Regions from separate parts of the Priestia sp. FSL W8-0001 genome, predicted to be linked through region 1. Evidence: riboswitches for the same ligand, from Rfam matches in the RefSeq annotation. Region 1 holds a riboswitch; the other holds the start of a gene.
The links. Region 1 has a riboswitch for thiamine pyrophosphate ahead of thiT (energy-coupled thiamine transporter ThiT). Riboswitches for the same ligand answer to the same signal wherever they lie in the genome.
Positions count from the first base shown of each region.

Region 2: it holds a riboswitch for thiamine pyrophosphate, as region 1 does, so the genes downstream of both, tenA (thiaminase II) here and thiT (energy-coupled thiamine transporter ThiT) in region 1, are expected to answer to the same signal.

Region 1 covers NZ_JBBPAL010000001.1:1,942,762-1,948,829, forward strand. Annotated here, with positions in the region: gene parC (DNA topoisomerase IV subunit A) at 1-500, shown strand, start outside; gene MKZ18_RS10250 (alpha/beta fold hydrolase) at 674-1,498, shown strand; gene MKZ18_RS10255 (YqcI/YcgG family protein) at 1,702-2,469, shown strand; gene MKZ18_RS10260 (cupin domain-containing protein) at 2,444-2,755, shown strand; gene MKZ18_RS10265 (cysteine hydrolase family protein) at 2,777-3,355, shown strand; gene MKZ18_RS10270 (GNAT family N-acetyltransferase) at 3,451-3,945, shown strand; TPP riboswitch at 4,013-4,115, shown strand; gene thiT (energy-coupled thiamine transporter ThiT) at 4,176-4,748, shown strand; gene MKZ18_RS10280 (TcaA NTF2-like domain-containing protein) at 4,934-5,878, shown strand; gene MKZ18_RS10285 (TcaA NTF2-like domain-containing protein) at 5,908-6,068, shown strand, end outside.
Region 2 covers NZ_JBBPAL010000001.1:1,704,754-1,710,821, forward strand. Annotated here, with positions in the region: gene MKZ18_RS08990 (MerR family transcriptional regulator) at 1-930, opposite strand, end outside; gene MKZ18_RS08995 (SDR family NAD(P)-dependent oxidoreductase) at 1,198-1,620, shown strand; gene MKZ18_RS09000 (SDR family NAD(P)-dependent oxidoreductase) at 1,644-1,970, shown strand; gene MKZ18_RS09005 (ArsR/SmtB family transcription factor) at 1,986-2,288, shown strand; partial or broken gene MKZ18_RS09010 (aldehyde dehydrogenase family protein) at 2,400-2,942, shown strand; gene tenA (thiaminase II) at 3,275-3,964, opposite strand; TPP riboswitch at 4,077-4,175, opposite strand; gene MKZ18_RS09020 (sodium/glutamate symporter) at 4,571-5,947, shown strand.

The sequences.
Region 1 (6,068 bases):
TTGATGTGTACGTAACAAATGGCAAGCAGCAGGTCTTTATTGCCACTCGCCAAGGATACGGTTTATGGTTTGCTGAAGAGGAAGTCAATGTTGTTGGAACGCGCGCTGCAGGTGTAAAAGGAATCAATTTGAAAGAAAATGATTATGTCGTTAGCGGAGCTGTTTTTAGTGAAGAAAAAGTGAAGGAAACAGATTTATTTATTACAACGCACCGAGGTGCTATTAAGAAAACAAAAATGACAGAATTTGAGCAGTCATCTCGAGCGAAACGTGGATTAGTAATGGTTCGTGAATTAAAAGCAAATCCTCATCAAATTACAAAAGTGAAGATTGTCACGAAGGAAGATGAGGTTGTGATACAGTCTGAGAAAAATCAAACAGAGCGCATTGATCCAGCGTCAATGCGACCAAGCGATCGCTATAGCAACGGTTCATTTGCAATCGATCAAGCGGAATCCGGGGACGTTATTGATATGTGGATTGAAAAAAAAACAAAATAATAAACTAAAAAGAGCGCTGTTTTGCAGCGTTCTTTTTAGTTTATATAAATTCTATATAAACTATGTTCTAAATAATCAATATAAATAAAAAATAGCAGCTAAGAAAATATCAACATGAATAGAGAATATCAACATAAAAATAAAGTAGGCATAATGAAAGGAAGTGTATTTTTATGGGATATTACCTTACCGTTGATCAAAAGGGTACGAAAATATATGTTGAAGACATTGGAAGTGGAATGCCTATACTGTTTCTTCACGGCTGGCCAGTTAATCATAAAATGTTTGAATATCAGTTTAATGAGCTTCCGAAACATGGGATTCGCTGCATTGCAATAGACTTACGCGGGTTTGGAAAATCAAGTCGACCGTTCAAAGGCTATACATATAACTCATTAGCCGACGATGTTCGAGCAGTTATTCACGCCTTACAACTTTCAGCTCTAACGTTAGTTGGTTTTTCAATGGGAGGAGCAATCGCCTTGCGGTATATGAGTAGACATTTAGGATTTGGTGTGAACAAACTGATTCTAGCTGGTGCAGCTGTCCCTAACTTTATTAAAAGAGACGATTTTCCTTATGGACTTTCTAAGGGAGAAGTAGATAGCATCATTCAAGCGACGTATCAAGATCGACCAGCTATGCTCGCCGATTTTGGCCAGAAATTTTTTAATTCAAAAATTAGCTCTTCTTTTAGAGATTGGTTTCAATTACTAGGTCTAGAAGCTTCGGGTCACGGAACGATTAAAACAGCAAAGTCACTGCGTGATGAAGATCTCCGTGAAGACTTGAGTCAAATTTTTGTAAAAGCGTATATTTTACACGGAAAGAAAGATCAAATTTGTCCGTTTCCTTTAGCTGAAGCCATGCATAAAGGAATTGAGGGTTCAACGTTAATTCCTTTTGAAAAGAGCGGTCACGGCCTTTTTTACGATGAACAAAAAAAGTTTACAGAAACCTTAAAAGACATTGTTTATTCTGCTGCGAAAAGAGGTTGACTGCAACGAGGATATAAAATTATGGTGATAAACGGTCTTCTATAGGCAAATCGGTGGAATTCCTACCAAAAGCCTTTCTTTCTAAAAGTTTACTTATTTCCTATTCCGGTCGTTTGTGAATTTGGAAAATACAAGGAAAACGAATATAAAGCGTCCCTGTTTCTAATAAAAATATCTGGTGGAAATCTGTAAGGAGGGTTTTAATGAGAAATAAAAAGCTATTCAATAGCAAGGAAATTATGGATTCGCCTATTGTTCCTGAATGGGGAAAAGCGGTTTTTAGTGATTTTAGTCAAGACATGCTTTCTGAAGAGAACCCTTTCCCCTGCATTTTAGGAGTAGAGGGATTAAAAAAAGATTTGCTGCGATTTGCGTTTGTGTCTTCACCATATAATTATAAAGATATCAGGCTCTGTGCAGATGCACTTAAAGAATATATGGCATGCTTTCGCACATTAGGTCGCTATACATCATTTGTTGTGTTCTTTGAGCCTGAACATAAAAAACGTACGATGATTCAGTATGAAACGATGTTTTGGGATACCCTCACATTTTTACATCGAATTGATGGAAAGCCTTGGCCCGAAGAAATCCCCAAAAACCCTAACGATCCTCTATGGGAGTTTTGTTTTGAAGGTGAGCCAATATTTGTTGTCTGTAATACGCCTGTACATGAATTACGAAAAAGCCGAAAGAGCAGCAGTTTCATAATTACATTTCAGCCTAGATGGGTGTTTGAGGGAATGACTCCTCATACAAAAATGGGACAGCAAGTTCAAAAAACGGTTCGGAATCGACTTGAAGATTACGACAAAGTTGAAGCGCATCCTCATCTAGGATGGTATGGAGATCAAGAAAATCATGAATGGAAGCAGTATTTCTTACGAGATGTTAACAACTCGTTCCCAACAGAATGTCCATTCAAGCTAAAAAGGAGTGAAAGAGATGGAGTTAAAAAAAGCCTTTATTAAAAAAGGAATTGGCGGTGGTCTTGAAGAAGTTATACATGAACTACTTCCAAAACATACCGGTTATGTAGAGGTTCAACATGATGTTGCAGGGCAGGAACACCCAAGTCATACTCACCCTACCGACGAGATTCTTCATATTATTAAAGGATCTATTTATTTTACAGTTGAGGGAGAAACAACTCAGTGCGAAGCGGGAGATCGTATTTATTTACCAAAACACACAAAGCATGCGTCAAAAGCTGATGTGAATGGTTGTACGTATGTAATCTCCATTTTAAAATTTTGATGAAAGAAGTTGATGACTGGAATGATTCAATCAAACCCTGTTTTAATCATAATAGATGTACAAAAAGGTTTTGAACAAGATGCTTGGGGAACTCGTAATAATATTCATGCAGAAGATAATATGCTCACTCTTTTACAAGCTTGGAGGAGACAGCAGTTTCCGGTTATTCATGTCCAGCATGCTTCAAAAAGCGAAACATCTCCTCTTTTTCCAGGGACGGAAGGATTCCGTTTCAAAGAAGGTTTCGGTCCTGTTGGTGATGAATACTTAATTCGAAAGCATAAAAATAGCTGTTTTATAGGAACAGAACTGGATAACTATCTGAAGGAAAACGGATACGATACGCTTATACTAGTAGGTTTAACAACGAACCATTGCGTCTCTACAACGGCACGCATGGCAGGAAACTTAGGTTATCGCACTTACGTCATCCACGATGCAACTGCGTGTTTCAATCTGTTATCATATGACGGTGAAACAACTTTTGCAGCAGAAGATGTTCATCGCTTAAGCTTATCATCTCTTCACAATGAATTTGCAACGGTTACTTCAACATCCGAAGCCCTACGCGTACTGCAATCCTATCAATATATAAAATGAGGCCTGATGCTTTTGCATCAGGTTTTTTGTGTAGATTATTCTGACAAAAACAAGTACAATAGAAACATCATTTTGAAAAAGGAGCACGATACATCATGACAGTAATTAGAAAAGCTTTAGCAGAAGACTTACCTACAATGGTGGCTATTTATAATCAGTCAGTACGCCAAAGCGCAGCAACATTTGACTTAACTCCTGTAACAATTGGGCAACGTAAAAGCTGGTTTGAATCTCACGACCAAAGTCAACTGTTTCCACTGCTTGTTGCTGAACGAAATGGTGAAGTAGCTGGATACGCATCTTTGTCTTCCTACCGTGATAAAGAAGCATATATTCGAACAGTTGAACTCTCCGTTTATGTAGATGAAGCTCACCAAGGATTTGGAATTGGTAAAAGGTTAATGGAAGCTATTCTAGTACAAGCAAAAGAGTTAAATCATCACGTTGTTATTTCTGGTATTACAAAAGGAAACGATAAAAGTATTAAAATGCATGAACAGTTTGGATTTAACTTTTGTGGGGAATTTAAAGAAGTAGGATGGAAGTTCAATCAATGGCAAGATGTTCTGTTTTATCAACTGATTCTTTAAGTGAAATTAAATAGTATCTTGTTTGAGAATTATGTTATAATAGAAAGCGTTCTAATAATACATATCAACGTACCACAGGGGGAGCCTGAATGGCTGAGAGTGAACCAATTGTTCTGACCCTTTGAACCTGTTAGTTAATGCTAGCGTAGGGAGTGTGGAGCGTGCAGCTTGTGCTGCCTCCTGTGTTTGTCGTTGAATACTAATGATTTTACAACAGGAGTGAAAAGACGATGAACAAAGGAATGTCTTTACAAGCGAAAATTGAAGTGGCAATCTTTGCAGCTCTAGCAATGATAATTGATATATTGCCATCAATTACAATTGCACCTGCCGTGTCCATATCATTTTCCATGGTACCAATCTTCATTATTTGCTTTCGATGGGGATTTAAATCAGGCGTGGTAGCTGGATTTTTGTGGGGATTGCTACAAGTTGTCACGGGTACTGCTTATGTATTAACACCTCTACAAGCATTTATCGAATATTTTATTGCATTTGCATTCATTGGTCTAGCAGGGCTATTGTCTGGTGCTATTAAGCAGAACTTAGCTACTAACAATCGAACAAAAGCATTTACATTTATTATTTTAGCAATTGTTATCGGCAGCGTTGCTCGCTATTTTTGGCACTTTGTTGCAGGGATTATTTTTTGGGGCTCTTATGCGCCAAAAGGAGTATCTGCATTATGGTATTCATTTACGATGAACGGACTAGCAATGGTGGGATCCATGATTGCTTGCCTAATCATTTTAGCCGTATTAATTCCGTCTGCTGCAAGAGTGGTATTAAATCGCGCATCATAAATAAAAGGAATGAAACCTATAGGAGTAACATCCTATAGGTTTTTTGCGTTTTTAAACCAATTTACATGTTTTCAGTGTTTTTGTTCTTTTTATGAAAGGGTTGAGGGTTTTTTTGTAGAATGGTATACTAGGTCTGTTTGTTGGAAGAATATACATACCATTTTTTGTAGGAAGGAATCATGTTAATGAACAAACGTAATCTCCTTTACATGACGATTGCAACATCCCTTTTACTCGCAGGATGTCAGCAAAAAGCTCAAAAAGCAACTGAAGTCGATACGGACTTGATGATTGCAGGAGAGATAGAAAGTCATGATCAAGAAGCAAAGAAAGATGTTGTTGAAAACCAGTACAGATATGATATTTCAGATACAATAGATGAAAAAATAATCTCGCAGTTTATGAATAGCTACTTCAAGGCTTTACATGATGGAATCCTTCATAAATCAGCTAAGTCAATTCAGACATATATAATAGAAGATAGTGAGTTTTATAAACAGCAAGTAATGAAAATTGATAATTTTTCGGAGCAAGGAATTCGTCAAGAACTAAAGACGTTTCAAGTTGTGAACTGGTATGAAGCTGAGAAAAATCAAATAAATTTACAAACGTTTGAAGAGGTCACCATCCATCAACCTAATAAAAAGGATTATACAAAGAGTATTAATCAATTGTATACGCTAATAAGCGATCAAGGTACATTGCGAATTAAAAGCGTAGAGCCGTATACAATGGATAAAGCAGAAGAAACGAAGTCAAATGCACCAGCTATTACAAGAGCAGCTAGCTTAAATGAATATAACGGTAAATGGTCCACTGCCAATTCTGACTTAAAAGGTGCTCCAATCGTAGAGTTTTATGCTTCTTCTAGCTCAGAGGCTACGGTGAAGATTCATGCCTATAAGCCACCAAATTCAGTAGAAGTAGCTACAGTACAAGCAGAAAACATAATTTTTAAACATAATCAAGCTGTTATTCATTACGATACGGACAATAATGGAAATAAAGGAACAATTGTCGTGACCCTAAAAGCAAATTCTCTTTTTGTTATTCATCATTTAGAAAAGGCTTCTGAGTCTAAATGGACGATTCCTGCAGGCGCATTTGAGCTGTCCACGTTTGAAAGTTAAACAAGATAAAAGAAAAAAGGGGGATTCAAATGGGAAATCTATATATGGTGGCCATAATTTGTTCCCTGTGGCTTGTGCTGTCAGCATGTAGTGAGACAAAGTCTGCTCCGGCTCCGACACCAAAAGAGCCTGAATCAGAAGCTACCGTTCTGGTTGATGTCGATGAGTCTGCTAATGAGACACAAAAGAG
Region 2 (6,068 bases), 240 kb from region 1:
GCTAGAAAAGCGATCAAGTAAATATTGCATCTCTTTTGATGATTCATCGGCATTCGCTACGATATCTTTCATATACAATTTCATTTCTTCAGCGCTTTGCTCTGCGGTATGAGACTGTTCATCCATAATGGACGAGATTTCATCCAATGCTCTTTCATTGGCACGGATAATTTTCTTAGACATATTCTCGACTTCTTTAGCGTTACGTTCTGAAGACTCAGAGATAACAGCTCCCACCGTTTCAACCATTTCGTACGTTTGATTAGCGCTTTTTTCAAGCTCTTTTTTTACTTCACCAACAATTTCTTCACGTACTTCGTTACGCATTCCTTCACGCATTTCTTTTAATAAATCATCTTTAAATGAATTTAATACTTCAAAAACATCCTCGTAGCGTCGCACCGCTTCTACAAGTTCTCCTTGCAATATTTCTCGTTCTTGTACGATAACGTCATTAGAAGAGACGGGTTCTGATTCATTAGCATGAAGATGACTTTGTTTGTTTAGTAGCTCTTCATTAGACACGTTCGCTTTCTCTTCAGTAATTGGTTCTTCAATAGGCGGGTGAGTTTCCTTTTCATCTATTTCCTCAATTCTGTCTTCAGGTTTCTCAAGGGATTTTGACTCTACATCTTCGTTCGTCTCTGCAGACGACACTTCGTCAACTGTAGGAGCAGCTTCTTCATAGACCGTCTGCGTTTCTTGGCTCACTAGCTGTATGTATTCTTTCACTTCATCTAAGGTGCAGTTTTCCGCAAATAGCTGGTTAATATCACTGAGCAACTCAATTTTGTCCTCAGTATATACACGTGCTCCATCTCTTCTCTCAATATATAAATAACCCTGTAAGGAACTTTCCCACCCTTTTAATGTGCGACGATCTATATCTAGGCGGTCACATACAGCTTTAATTGTATAAATTTCAGTCATTTTTTTTCCTCCTCTAATTCTTTCCTAATAATAAAAAGTATGTACTAGCTTGATTTTCGTTGTATGTTGTATTCACCATATCTAACTAATTTTTCCTGCTAGGTGACAAAGGTTGTCAAAACTAGACGACATTAGCCTTTTATGTAAACAAAAAGAGAAATTTGTAAAATGCTCGTATGTATAAAAAGTTGACAGTATAAACTAAGTTCGATAAGATATGTTCAAATGTTTAAGTTTTTAAACATATAAACGCAAGGGCTGTTTTAAATGGAAAAAGGATATGCTTTGATTACAGGTGCGTCAGGTGGAATTGGAAGACAATTGGCATATCATTTTGCGGAAGATGGCTATTCACTCGTATTAGTAGCACGTAGTAAAGAAAAGCTGGAAGAGTTAAAGAAAGAGCTTGAAAATAACTATTCAATTTCTGTTTTAATTAGTATAAAAGATCTTTCTAAACAAAAAGAGGCGTTAAAGCTTTACGATGAAATAAAGCAACAACGTATTACGGTTCAGTTTCTAGTCAACAATGCTGGCTTCGGTTTATATGGTACATTTATCGAGACATCTTGGGCTGAAGAAGCAGATATGATTGACTTAAATATAAAAACGCTCACGTATTTAACGAAGCTATTCTTACCAGAAATGGTGGAGCGTAACCAAGGGCGAATTCTTAACATTGATCAGTAGCTTCTTTTTTACCTGGACCATTGATGGCTGTTTACTATGCAACAAAGGCCTATGTTTTATCGTTTACTGAAGCGTTGGAGAATGAGTTGAAAGATACTAATATAACCATTAGTGCGCTTTGCCCGGGGCCTACTAAGACGGGCTTTAGTGACCGAGCTAATTTAAGTAGCTCAAAATTATTTGAATCAGGGGCTCTCCATGTGGAAGATGTAGCGAAAGTAGGTTATGAACAATTCATGAGAGGGAAAACGATTATTATACTTGGAGCTAAAGTAGCAACTATGCTGCCGAGGTTTTTCCCACGTAAGCTTATTACAAAAGTTGTAAGAAGTATGCAAGAAGTTAAGTAAGAGAGGATAGGTAGCATGAGTACACGCGCAGTGGAATTATTTCGATCAAGTATTCCTGTTTTTCAAGCACTAAGCGATTCAGCGAGACAGGACATTATTTTATTATTAGCAGAAAAGGAACCACTAACGGTCAATGAAATCGCAAAAGAATCAACCCTCTCTCGACCAGCAGTTTCTCATCATTTAAAAATATTACGTGACCAAAAGCTTGTAAGTATTGAGCAAAAAGGAACGCAGCGTTATTATTCACTCGCATTAGAAGATGCGGTAGGGCTATTAAAGGAATTAATTTCAACAATTGAAAAAGAATGTTTATGATCAAAGAGGTGAAGAAATGAAGCATAGTGAGTATTACGTTACAGATGAGAACATTATCAGCAATATTGTCGAAAAGCAAAAGCGGTAACGCAGTTTTATGGCGAAGATGTACTCACAAGCGGGCGTTATGGCAGAATTGTCAGTGAGAGACACTTCGATCGTTTAATTGAGTTTTTACAAGATGGAAAAGTTGTAATTGGCGGTAATTATAATGAAGAAACGCTCCAGATTGCTCCAACCGTCTTAGACGAAGTAAAATGGGATTCAAGCGTTATGCAAGACGAAATTTTCGGTCCAATTTTACCTCTTATTGAATATGAAAGTGTAGATGAGGTCGTAAGTGCAGTTCATCAAAAAGCAACGCCGCTAGCTCTATATTTGTTTTCAGAAAGTGAAGAGGTTCAGCAGCAAATTATTAACACGGTTTCATTTGGGGGAGGGTGCATTAACGATACGATTATGCACCTGGCAACGCCGCACCTGCCATTTGGAGGAGTTGGAGAGAGTGGAATCGGTCAATATCACGGTGAGGCAAGCTTTAAAACGTTTTCACACTTTAAAAGCGTGCTGAAGCAAACAACAAAGTTTGATTTTGCCTTTAAGTATCCGTCTGATAACCAAAGTCTAAAAACGATTAAAAAGTTTTTGAAATAACGTCAAACGAAGAGGCTGGGACATAAGTAATTCAGCCAATGATAAACCTGAACGATTGAGAGTTTCTCGCTTTTAATCGTTCAGGTTTTTTGGTTCATTGTGAAAACAATGTTGGAAACAGGGTGGAATGGAGCGTAGGACACTCGACTCCTGCGGGAAAGAGAGGGAAGACTGAGATCCCGCAGCGCAGCGAGGAAGCTCAGGTTCCTCCCCGCGGAAAGCGAGTGGCCGTAGCGCAATGGAACGAACGTGTTCAGACAAACCAAAAAGATTGGAACAGCTATTGTTCGTCTCTTAGAAGCAATCATTTTGTTATGTCCCAAACTCGTTTGTTATGAGTGCACGATGGTTTGAGATAGAGGCCATTGCTCTTGTTTGTAGGCCATGTCCCAAAATAGATACTCAAGTTCGCAACTTTTGATAAAATGCTCTTTCATACGTCTACGTTCCTCAGCTGAAGCTTTTTCTGCTAACTCATCTAATTTGTCACAAAACCATTTTGTCGTTTCTTTCATTTCTCCATTGGTATAAAAGGAAATCCATTCGTAAAAAGGGTGATCCGGTGTTAAGTTCACTTCGCCTGCAATGCGCTTGCCAATTTCAACGTATGTCCATGGACATGGCAGTAGCACAGCAATAATTTCACCTAGTGTCCCTGTATGTGCGACCGTCATCATATGGCTAATATAATGATTTGCTGTTGGTGCTAAGGGCTGATGCTTCATATCTTCATAACGAATGCCAGCTACTTTACAAAAATTATTATGAGGATGGACTTCACTATGTAAAACAATTGAAATACCGTTATTAAACACTTCCATTTCATCACGGGTACTACATTTTGTTAACGCCGCACCGTATATGCGAACAAAAGCAGTTAAATATTCATAATCCTGTGACACATAATGAATTAAAGCTTCTTTTGGAACTTTTCCTTCCTTAATACCTGCAACAAATGGATGTTGAAAGATGGCATCGTAAATGTAAGCTGCTTCTTTGCGTAATTGAGCTGAAAATGACAATTGATATTCCTCCCTAATTGAATCCACAAGGAACGCGCTTATAAATGTAGGCAATAACAAAAAAAACACCCCATTATATGGAGTGGTAAAGACAGTTGTTGGTGTATTACACGACAACGCCGTACCACTTTCCTACGCTGGTATAAGCCAGATCAGGTTCAAAGGGATCAAGATTCCTTGTCTCAGCCAAACGGCACCCCTAGTGGATTCTTTCATTTTATTCTTATTCAATTTAACATAAAAAAAAGAATTATACAAAAGTTTAGAAAGAATGGTTCAAAAGTAACGGAAGTAGTAGTTTGAATAGTGATATTTTTTAAAAAAATAAACGAGATAAATTACATATGAAACTAGTAACTAAACGATTGAAGTAGTTAATGAAAAAATGAGAAAATTGTCACGAATCTTGTCGGAATGTGCAAAGGCTGTGCTATCATGCTATAATAATTGTAAGCTCGTTACGTTTAAACAAGCTCAATTAAAGAATTAAGCTACAAATTGAAGAGGTATTTAGCTGAAGCTAAATGGCCTTTTCAGTTTGCCTAGTTTAATATAAATTAGTCCTGTCGATTTAGTAGGAATTATATTTTTTAAGGAGGTTGTTTAATGAATCTATCAGCATGGGATTTATTTGTGGATCTTGGTTTCATCTCACTGTTATTAGTGGCTGGTACCATTATTCGAGCAAAGGTCAGGTGGGTACAAAACTTATTTTTACCTGCGAGTATTATTGCCGGAATATTGGGTTTAGCATTAGGGCCAAACGGTATTGGCCTCATTCCATTCACTGATCAAATTGGAACTTATCCAGGTATTCTAATCGCGGTTATTTTTGGTGCAATTCCAATTGCAACTCAAAGTGTAAAGTTTAAAGAAATAGCGGGTCGCGTAGGTAGTATGTGGTCGTATTCTCAAATGATTATGCTAGCAATGTGGGGCGTCGGTTTACTATTTTCATTGCTGCTATTAAATAACGTTTGGGGAGATTTAAACTTAGGATTTGGCTTGTTATTAGCAGCAGGATTTATCGGTGGACATGGAACAGCGGCTGCTGTCGGAGATGCGTTTGCAAAGCAAGGATGGGAAGAAGGATTATCGCTAGCGATGACATCAGCAACAATTGGTGTTATTTGCTCAATCGTAGTAGGGTTGGCGTTCATTAAATATTATTCGAAAAAAGGTGAAACAAATTATCTTGCAAGATTTGAAGACTTACCACGAGAATTAAGAACAGGATTAATCCCCCCTGAAAAGCGCACTTCTACAAAAATGGATACGGTATCATCGATTGCTGTTGATCCACTTGTCTTACATGTGGCTTTAGTGACAATTATCGCATTAGGTGGCTACTATTTAAGTGAGCTAGGTCAAACGTTGTTGCCTTCAGTAACAATACCGGCTTTTTCACTAGCTTTTCTTGTAGGTTTAGCTATTAAAGGTATTATGAAGAAAACGAATAGCGATCAGTATATTAATGCAGATGTAATGAACAGAATTAGTGGAAGTGCAACAGACTTCTTAGTTGCGTTTGGTATTGCTTCTATTAGTTTATCAGCGGTAGCAAGCTATATTGTACCTTTTGCACTGTTATTATTATTCGGTCTGTTGTTTGCATGGTTTGTATTCCGAGTTCTTTCTGGCAAGTTCTTTGGTCCAATTTGGTTTGAACGAGGAATTTTCACTTGGGGATGGATTACAGGAACAACGGCAATGGGAATCGCACTATTGCGTATCGCGGATCCTGAAAGCAAAAGTAAAACACTCGATGATTACGCGTTGGCATATATACCGATTGCGCCGGTAGAGATTCTCCTTATTACATTTGCTCCATTAATGATTGCAACGAGCCAGCATTGGTTGTTTGTGCTTATTACAATTGGAGCAAGCATAGCTATTTATTTATTTGCCATGTTAAGAGGATGGGTTAAAAACGAAAAGAAATCATCCAGTCAATCAAGAAGTATAGAAGCAAACTCAAAATAACAACTCAGCCTAAGGCTGAGTTGTTATTTTTTTAGGAGTCAAAAGGCCTATTCTAAGAAAAATTGTTAACGAGTGCATAAATTTAAGTCAGACGAGGTATTAATGAAGAGAAGCTACTATT